DNA from 3 places in the Lysinibacillus sp. BSL11 genome. Region 2 is predicted to be linked to each of the others. Evidence: riboswitches for the same ligand, from Rfam matches in the RefSeq annotation. Region 2 holds a riboswitch; each other region holds the start of a gene.
What was found. Region 2 has a riboswitch for S-adenosylmethionine ahead of RCJ95_RS19630 (bifunctional homocysteine S-methyltransferase/methylenetetrahydrofolate reductase). Riboswitches for the same ligand answer to the same signal wherever they lie in the genome.
Positions count from the first base shown of each region.

Region 1: another riboswitch for S-adenosylmethionine. It lies ahead of RCJ95_RS18990 (YezD family protein); the one in region 2 lies ahead of RCJ95_RS19630 (bifunctional homocysteine S-methyltransferase/methylenetetrahydrofolate reductase).
Region 3: another riboswitch for S-adenosylmethionine. It lies ahead of RCJ95_RS06005 (MetQ/NlpA family ABC transporter substrate-binding protein); the one in region 2 lies ahead of RCJ95_RS19630 (bifunctional homocysteine S-methyltransferase/methylenetetrahydrofolate reductase).

Region 1 is NZ_JAVGCX010000017.1:11,957-15,239, reverse strand. It holds partial or broken gene RCJ95_RS18995 (DUF418 domain-containing protein) at 1-1,038, shown strand, start outside; SAM riboswitch class I at 1,209-1,304, shown strand; gene RCJ95_RS18990 (YezD family protein) at 1,375-1,530, shown strand; gene RCJ95_RS18985 (flavin reductase family protein) at 1,620-2,105, opposite strand; gene RCJ95_RS18980 (VOC family protein) at 2,255-3,040, shown strand.
Region 2 is NZ_JAVGCX010000018.1:26,277-29,559, reverse strand. It holds gene RCJ95_RS19640 (protoglobin domain-containing protein) at 1-40, shown strand, start outside; gene RCJ95_RS19635 (protoporphyrinogen oxidase) at 278-1,672, shown strand; SAM riboswitch class I at 1,772-1,872, shown strand; gene RCJ95_RS19630 (bifunctional homocysteine S-methyltransferase/methylenetetrahydrofolate reductase) at 1,961-3,283, shown strand, end outside.
Region 3 is NZ_JAVGCX010000004.1:79,430-82,712, reverse strand. It holds gene RCJ95_RS06015 (pyridoxal phosphate-dependent aminotransferase) at 1-913, shown strand, start outside; gene RCJ95_RS06010 (PPC domain-containing DNA-binding protein) at 956-1,462, opposite strand; SAM riboswitch class I at 1,585-1,690, shown strand; gene RCJ95_RS06005 (MetQ/NlpA family ABC transporter substrate-binding protein) at 1,779-2,609, shown strand; gene RCJ95_RS06000 (methionine ABC transporter ATP-binding protein) at 2,717-3,283, shown strand, end outside.

The DNA.
Region 1 (3,283 bases), on a different contig from region 2:
CGCCATGCTTGGCATGTTCATTGTCAATTTTGGCGTCATAACAGGTTCTACAACGAATGGTTCAAGATGGTTAATTGCTTTCAACATCTTTTCGAGGGACGTGCTTCGGCCGTATTTGTCATGCTAGCAGGGATAGGGACAGCCTTCATGACTCGTCAAGCTAGAGAGAGTAAGGACCCAATCCTTCTTCGTCAGAATCGACTTACTTTGTGGAAGAGGGCGCTTTTGTTATTTACGATAGGGATAATATTGTATGCGATCGGCTGGACGGGAGATATATTACATTATTATGGCGTGTATATGTTTGTTGCTGCTTGGTTGATTGCCCAATCCAAGAAAATGATGATCTTCATAATTGGTGCCATCCTTATCCTTTCACAATGGCTCCAAATTCAATTTAGTTACCTTGCTGGTTGGCATCCAACATATGTGTTACTAGAGTATCTTGATTTTTGGACACCAGCAGGATTTATAAGAAATTTGATGTTTAATGGCTATCACCCTCTATTCCCCTGGATTTGCTTCTTTCTGATAGGTATGGTAATGGGCACATTAGATTTAACAAATCATACATTAAGAAAAAACTTACTGGTGACAGGTTTATTGCTAGTTATCATGACTGAGACTTGTTCTACGTTATTCATTAAGCTGACAACCATTCATTTATTAGATGTAGAGAGTGCATTGTATTTATTTGATACAGGACCGATTCCACCGAATGTGATGTATGTCCTATCTAATTCGGCTTCGGCTATTGTCATCATCGTGGGCTCCATCTATCTTGTAGAGACATGTAAAAATAAAGTAATTCAATCTTTCATATTAACAGGACAAATGTCTTTAACGCATTATGTTGGCCATGTTGTTATAGGCATTGGAATACTAATTATTTGCCAAAAGCTGGAGAACCAAACACTTGCTTTTTCCATGCTGTATGCCTGCTGTTATTTTTTAGGATGTGTCGTGGTTTCTGTATGGTGGAGGACTAAACATCATCGAGGCCCACTTGAATTCATGATGAGGAAATGGAGCTTGTAATAAATTAATGGATTGCCATCTATTTCTCACTGACTAGGCATAAAATACTTTAGGTATAGGGAGTCTTTTAATCTAAACGACATATTGCATAGTATTCAACTAGGTTTTCTAATATTTTGTATTGACATTCCTATAGCAGAATTATAGAATTATTTTCAAGAAACGCAGTACTCTTATCAAGAGAGGTGGAGGGACTTGGCCCAATGAAGCCTCGGCAACCGAACAACAGGTGCCAAATCCAACAGATGGTGTCTGAGAGATAGGAGGGGCTATCAATCAGTTTGATGCGTTGGCCTCTTTATGAACAATAAGGATAAAAAAGAAGGGGTGTATCGTATGGCTCAGTCAGTAAAAGTAGATGATAAGAAACTAGAGGCAATTGCGAAGGCGATTCAAAATCTTGAATTTGGTGAAGTGCATATTACGATTCAAGATGGTGTGATTGTGCAAATTAATAGGCTTGAAAAGCAGAGATTTCCGCAGAAAAAATAACAATGATTTCAGTAGAACTTATGTCAAACGGCCACCTATAAGCATGAAGGATTTCCTGTGCTTACAAGTGGCCTTTTTTTGTGTAAAGGCTAGCTATAAAAGCTTTTTGGTATGGGACCGATATGGCGGCGATGATACAGCAAAGGCTCTTTTTGAGCATTTGTAATGTCTACGACCTGCCCAATAAAAATGGTATGGTCGCCAGCATCGATTTGCTGAAATGTTTTACATTGTAAATTAGCTGCGGTATCATGTAAAATCGGTAGTCCTAAAGAGGAAGTTGACCATGATGCTTGTGCAAAGCGATCAGGGATTTTACTAGCAAATAGTGTACATAAATGCTCTTGATCACTCGCTAAAATATTGACCGCAAAATTTGGCGCAGTCGTGAAATAGGGATGGAGCTGAGATTTTTTATCGAGTGACCACAAAATAAGGAGCGGGTCGATTGAAACAGATGCAAAGGAATTGACGGTTAAGCCAATCGGTTTTGTGTCATGACATGTCGTGACAACTGTTACGCCTGTAGGATAATTACCTAATGCCAATTTAAAAGCAGCTACTAAATCTGTCATTCAAATCACCTCTTTATGAAATTAGTGAACGGAGTTTGTAGGTAAACGAAACTTTTTTTCATATCCTACTAGTAACTCCTTTTCTTGAGTAAATTTTAAACTAATCAAACATACAGGTAAAGGTAATGGGGAAAGAAAGGGGAATGGCCATGACTTTATATTTTGATCATCTGGTTCATCAAGTGGAGTCACCAGAAAATATAAAGGTTTTCTTCAATAAACGAAATGTCCATACAGTGAATGGTGGGCAGCACACGATGTGGGGGACTTATAATACGTTAAGCTACTTTGGCTTAAGCTACATTGAACAAATTGCTATCTATGATCGTGATTTATTTGAGCAAGCGGCACAATACCCATATTCCCTACATTATACGTTTAAACGTGATCAAGAGCGCCAGGGATTTTCTCGAATTGCTCTGCGCACAAAAAATATTGACGAAGAGGGTCGACGCTTGCGAGCATTGGGCTATGAAGTATATGGACCAGATGCATGTAGCAGAACAAGACCAGATGGCACGGTGGTAGAATGGAAGCTACTGCATTTTGGTAAGCCAGATTTGCCAATTGATTTTCCATTTTTAATTGAATGGGCGGAGGAAAATGAAGAGCGTTTGGTTCAATTAAAGGCAAGTGGTGCCATTGATGTAAAACAGGCTATCACGATGGAATCCGTCCAATTCTACGTCAAGGACATGCAGGCAACAGTAAAACTGTGGCAAGAGGTGTTACAGCTACCAGTGCCTACGCAGTATGAGCAGTATATGTCACTACAGCTACCGAATATGCGTTTAGATTTCTATGAGGAAGAGAGTGCGATGGCAATGACACTTGGTCATGTCAAAGAGGGACCATTTGGTGTGACATTAAAGGATCCTAAACGAACAAAGGAAACATTAGTTTGTCCTGGTGCTTTTTATTGGATAAATCGATAATGAGAAAAAGGCTGGAACATAAGCTAAATAATCTCTAAATTAACAAAACATGATAACTAGGAAAACCGAACTATTCCAAAACACTTCGTGAGCATTTCAGTGGATAGTTCGGTATTTTTGTTGGCTGAAACACTTTTGACCCAGCCACTTTACATAGTGTTGAAAACAAAAATATCCATAGAATTTCTAATGCAGGCTACTTGCTTTCCTGTGGGCGAGCCGCTTCCTCCGCTATCGCTACAA
Region 2 (3,283 bases):
AGAAAAATTAGCGAGCTTTGCGCAAAATTTAAAAGGATAGACTATTAACAACATCCTATTTTTTATGTTTTTAGACGTAATAAACACTATAGTACCTATTAAAATGTTTGTTGTGAAGCCATCGTTATAGAGGATCAATCTTATAGAGATTCAGAAAGTAAGAGCTATTTCACTGAAGAAATAGCTCTATTTTTGCTAAATTTGTAAAGGGTTTAACGTAATTTTCAATGAAAAAAAGATTATACTGTAGAAAGAACGAATAATAGGGGCGGTTATGATGAAAACAGTTGTTGTTTTAGGCGGCGGTATTACAGGACTATGTACAATGCATTATTTGCAACGTCAAGTAAAGGAACATAATTTAGATGTTCGTCTAGTGCTTATAGAAAAAAATACATATTTAGGAGGCAAATTATATTCAGCACATGAAAAAGGTTTCATCATGGAAACGGGTGCTGATTCTATTGTAGCCCGTCATCAAGGCGTTATGGAACTCGTGCGGGAGCTTGATTTTGAGGCGGAACTAGTTTACAACGAAACAGGTATTTCTTATATTTATACGAATAATGAGTTACATGCTATTCCGGCAGATTCAACTTTCGGAATACCGATGAGTTTAGCATCCTTAGAGGAAAGTACACTTATTTCCGAGCAAGGAAAAAAAGAAGCGTTGAAGGATTTAACATTGCCAAACAATAGCTTCACAAAGGAAAGTTCAATCGGTGAATTTTTAACTTACTATTTAGGAGAGGAACTGGTGAAAAATCAAATTGCACCAGTCCTTGCAGGTGTTTATTCGGGAGATTTACATCAGCTTTCTATTGGCTCTACTTTACCGTATTTGATTGATTATAAGAATGATTATGGAAGTATTATTAAAGGCTTTGATGCGAATCGTGAGCAATTTGTTAAAGCAGCGAACAAAAAATTTATATCGTTTAAAAAAGGTTTATCTTCTTTAATTGATCGACTTGAACAAACCTTATCCGATGTAGAAATTATCAAGGGTGTTACTACTTTAAATGTTCAAAAACAAGATAAGAACTACACTATTACCTTAGCTAATGGTGAAATTATTGAGTCAGATTATGTCGTTTTAGCATTACCGAACGATACTGTCCAAAATCTGCTACAGGATGAATCTTTAAACCGCTATTTTGATCGATTTACGACAGCGTCAGCGATTACTATCTATTTAGGTTTTGATGTGCCAGATGCTAAATTGCCAGCAGATGGAACAGGCTATATTGTTTCCCATAATTCAGACGTTACTTGTAATGCAGCAACTTGGACTAGTCGTAAATGGAAGCATACATCGAAAGAAAATAAATTACTTGTGCGACTCTTTTATAAGAGCATCAATCCAGCCTATGAGCAACTACATGCCATGACGGATGAAGAATTGGCAGCAGTTGCTTTAGAAGATGTGAGAAAGAGCCTAGGAATAGAGGAGCAACCAACCGTTGTGAATGTAACAAAATGGATTGATCAAATGCCTAAATATGATCTAGCGCATCGTGAGGCATTACAAGGATTACTACAAGAATTACATGAGAAATACCCTAATTTATCGATTGCAGGGTGCTCATATTTTGGCGTAGGTATCGGTGCTTGCATTCAAAATGGGAAAAAAATTGGCGAAGAGCTTGCAAAGGAACTTGCCAATTTCTAAGATTTTAAGTGGAAAAAAACTTTGTTATGTGAAATAGTCTTGACTCATTCGTCAGTAAACGATATGATTCTTTTAATTATTTAAAAAATTCATACTTAATTCTTATCAAGAGAAGCAGAGGGACTGGCCCATTGAAGCTTCAGCAACCAACTTTATTGTCAGGTGCTAAATCCAGAAGACCGTTGAGTCGAAGATGAGAAGGAACAACAATGATGAATCGTTAAAGCCTTCTTTTTTATGAAAGAAGGCTTTTTATTATATAGAGACATAGGAAGAGAGGCTAATTTTATGGGATTGCTTGAAAGGTTAAAAACGCATGTATTGACGGCAGACGGTGCAATAGGCACAGTGCTATATGGCTATGGATTGGAGTATTGCCATGAGGAAATGAATGTTCAGAGACCCGAGTTAATTGAAAAGATTCATAGAGAATATATTGCAGCTGGTGCTGACATCATTCAAACGAATACGTACGGTGCAAATGCCATTAAATTAGCTCGCTATGGATTAGAATCACGTGTCCAACAATTTAATGAAGCTGCTATCACCATCGCAAAACGAGCAGCGGCTGATGGCGGTCAATTTGTTTTAGGAACAATTGGTGGTATTCGGGGAATTCGTAAAAGTGATGCAACCTTGGATGAAATATTAGCGACTATTGAAGAACAAGCAAGAGTCTTACTTGCAGGGAATCCAGATGGCCTTTTACTTGAAACTTATTATGATTTTGAAGAATTAACAGCAACCTTAAAGATGCTACGAGAAAAAACAAAATTGCCGATTATTGCACAAGTTTCTATGCATGAGCCTGGTGTTTTACAAAATGGGATGTCTTTAAATAATGCTCTCCATGAGCTTGAAGCCCTAGGTGCTGATATTGTTGGTGTCAATTGTCGACTAGGTCCACACCATACAATTCTGGCATTTGAGGGTGTAGAACTTCCTCATAAGGCATTTATGTCAGCCTATCCAAATGCTTCACTTCTGGACTTAGAGGATGGGCGTGTCGTTTATGAGTCAGAAGCTGATTATTTTGGTCGAGCGGCTGTTGAATTGCGTGATCAAGGTGTACGCTTAATAGGGGGCTGTTGTGGTACAACACCCAAACATATTGCAGCAGCAAAGAAGTATTTAGAAGAGTTATCACCGGTTCAGGAGAAGCATGCGAAGCCTAAAAAGATTGAGATTGTTCGAGAAGCGGAGCCAACAAAGTATGAGCCTCTTCATGAAAAAGTTAAACGTGAACGCTCTGTCATAGTAGAGTTGGATACACCTAGACATTTAGAGATCGATGGGTTCCTTGAAGGAGCAAAGCAATTATATGATGCAGGTGCAGATGTAGTTATGATGGCAGACAATTCACTGGCCTCTCCACGTATTAGTAATATTGCAATGGGCGCATTGTTGAAGAGCACACATAGTGTACGCCCACTAACTCATATTACATGTCGCGACCGTAATTTAATTGGTCTACAATCCCATTTAATGGGGTTAAATGCTTTAGGTATTCATGATGTGTTGGCCGTTACGGGTGATCCAACGAAAGTAGGAGATTTCCCAGGTGCGACAAGTGTTTATGATGTATCTTCCATGGAGCTAATCCAATTAATT
Region 3 (3,283 bases), on a different contig from region 2:
GGTAGAACTAAATCCAGATACAGAGGTAGCGATTCTCGGTGGAACAAAAATTGGTCTAGTTGAGCTACCTTTAGCAGTGTTAAACCCTGGTGACACGATGCTCTTACCAGACCCTGGCTATCCAGATTACCTATCAGGTGTCGTACTAGGAGATGTCAATTTTGAAGTGATGCCACTTTTTGCCGAAAACGATTTCTTACCTGATTATGATGCATTACCTGATGAAGTGAAAGAAAAGGCAAAGCTTCTTTACTTAAATTACCCGAACAACCCTACAGGAGGTACAGCATCACTTGCGTTTTTTGAAGAGACTGTTCGCTTTGCGAAGGAACACAATATTATCGTATCACATGATTTTGCTTATGGGGCAATAGGATTTGACGGTAATAAACCAGTTAGCTTCCTTCAAGCAAAGGGTGCAAAAGAAGTAGGAGTTGAAATGTATACATTATCGAAAACCTATAATATGGCTGGCTGGCGTATAGGCTTCGCTGTAGGGAATGCCGAGATTATCGCTGCTATTAATCTTATTCAGGATCATCTGTTTTGTAGTCAATTCCCTGCCATTCAACAAGCCGCAGCAGTAGCACTGACAGCTTCCCAACAATGTGCGGATGAACTACGAGCTACTTATGAGCGTCGCCGCAATGTACTCATTGAAGAAGCTCGACGAATTGGCTGGCATGTTACGGCTCCAAAAGGCTCCTTCTTCGCATGGCTTCCTGTACCACTAGGCTATACAAGTGAACAGTTTGCTGATCTTTTGCTCGAAAAAGCTGATATCGCTGTAGCAGCAGGTAATGGCTTCGGTCAATATGGTGAAGGCTATGTACGCGTAGGGTTGCTAGTTAGTGAGGAGCGCTTACGTGAAGCAATCCATAGAATCGAGCAATTACAATTGTTTAATAGATAATGATGAAGGCGTATCCTGTAGCTATCCCTAGCTACAGGATCATTAATATTTTTCAATTTTCCTTGGTTGCCCTAAATCATTTTCTAATGGATAAAATTGAGCATGACCTGTTTCATCATCCCATTTTCGAATATGTTGAATGCCTTGTACCTCTGCCAACACGATGTCAACAGTAATAACAGGGTTTCCCCCTTTTATTAAATGCCCACCCGATACAACACCCCATTGATCGCTCATAGAGCCATGGAAATGTGTCTCATATCCCCCATCTCGTTTACACACCACACCTGAACCTTGAATAAATTCTAATGGTCCCTCTTTTTCCATCACATCACTAAAACGAACTTGAATTTGAGCTGTTGCATCTGGCACTAAATAAACAAAGCTACTTTTTTGAAAGCTGCCAATACAGCTTACAATTGTGGCTGACTCTATATTATTCTCTTCGCAAAGCGCTTCAATCCCTTCAATGATATCTGTTCCCGTTAGAAAACGAGCACTAATAACCTTACCAAATGAACCTATACCATAATTAACTCTTACAGACATTGTTATCCCTCTTTTGCGTCGAAATATTATAATTATATAAAAAATTTAAAAATTATTTATTGACTTACTATACCCTATAAATTATATTAGTTCTATCGGAATTACAAAAAAATATTATAAATCTCTTATCAAGAGTAGCTGAGGGACTGGCCCTATGAAGCTCGGCAACCTCCTTTTTTAAAGGAAGGTGCTAAATCCTGCAAACGAACTTCGTTTGATAGATAAGAGAGGACATCTTTTCATGAGCCTCTCTTAATTTGTAAGAGAGTTTTTTTATTTTCAAAAAACCGATAAAAACAATCTTGGAGGTATTTTCATGAAAAAGAAAAATAAATTTTTAGTAGGTTTAGCAAGTCTAACATTAGTAGCAGCTTTAGCAGGCTGTGGCTCTAAAGAAGATAGTAAAAGCCAAGCTGAAGGAATTGATGAAAAGAAAATCGTTGTAGGCGTCACTTCTGGTCCACACGAACAAATTGCAGAAGTAGCCGCTAAAGTAGCAAAAGAAAACGGGCTAGAAGTAGAGCTAAAATCATTTTCTGACTATGTTTTACCTAATACATCCTTAGCTGAAGGTGATCTTGATGCGAACAGCTATCAACACGAGCCTTTCCTGGATACATTTAATAAAGATCATGATACAGATTTAGTACCAGTGGGCAAAACGATTTTAAATCCAATGGGTATCTACTCTGAAAAATATAAATCCTTTGATGACATTCCTGACGGTGCAACGTTTGGCTTACCAAATGACCCAACGAATGGAGCGCGTGCCCTCTTTGTTTTACAGGAAGCTGGCTATATTCAGTTAAAAGATGGCGCAGACTTAACAGCCTCGATTCGTGATGTAGAAGAAAACAAAAAGAATTTAAAATTCATTGAATTAGAGGCAGCTCAAATTCCTAAACAACTTAGTGAAGTAGACGTAGCAGCTATTAATACAAACTTTGCATTAGAAGCTGGTATTAACCCTAAAGATGACTCTATTTTATTGGAATCTACTGATTCTCCATACGTGAACTATATTGTTGTACGTGCTGAAAATGAAAATGATCCAACAATTAAAAAATTCGTTGAGGCTTACCAATCTGATGAAGTACGTCAATTCATCGAAGAAGAATTCAAAGGTTCAGTAATCCCTAGTTGGTAATACATTCAGGAAGCTTCTATAAAGCCGAAGAATCTGTCGAAATTCCTCTATAGGAAAACGAGCAGATTCTTGCTTTTTAGAAGGTGGAGAAAGGAGCAAACAGTCGCATGATTCAATTACAAAATATCTCAAAAGAATTCAAGTCGAAAAAAGGCATCATAAAAGCTGTGGATGGCATCAATCTTCACGTAAAAAAGGGACAAATTCATGGTGTAATCGGCTATAGTGGTGCTGGTAAAAGTACACTCATTCGTTGCGTTAATCTACTCGAACGTCCTACAGCAGGAAAAGTAGTGATAGACAATGTAGACATTACGACCCTTTCTCTTCAAGAATTACGTCAAACACGCCAAAAAATCGGGATGATCTTCCAGCACTTTAATCTATTAAAAACAGCAACAGTTTACAATAATATTGCAGTTCCCTTAAAGCTTCTAGGCTATAAAGAGGCAGAAGTAAAAAAACGAGTAGCTAAGTATGCTGAAATTGTCGGTTTAACAGATAAACTAGATAGTTACCCAAATCAACTTTCAGGTGGTCAAAAACAGCGTGTGGCTATTGCACGTGCCTTAGCACAGGAACCAGAGATTTTACTTAGTGACGAAGCAACAAGTGCACTTGATCCTGAGACAACGGAAGCCATTCTTGAATTGTTGTTAAAAATTAATCGTGAA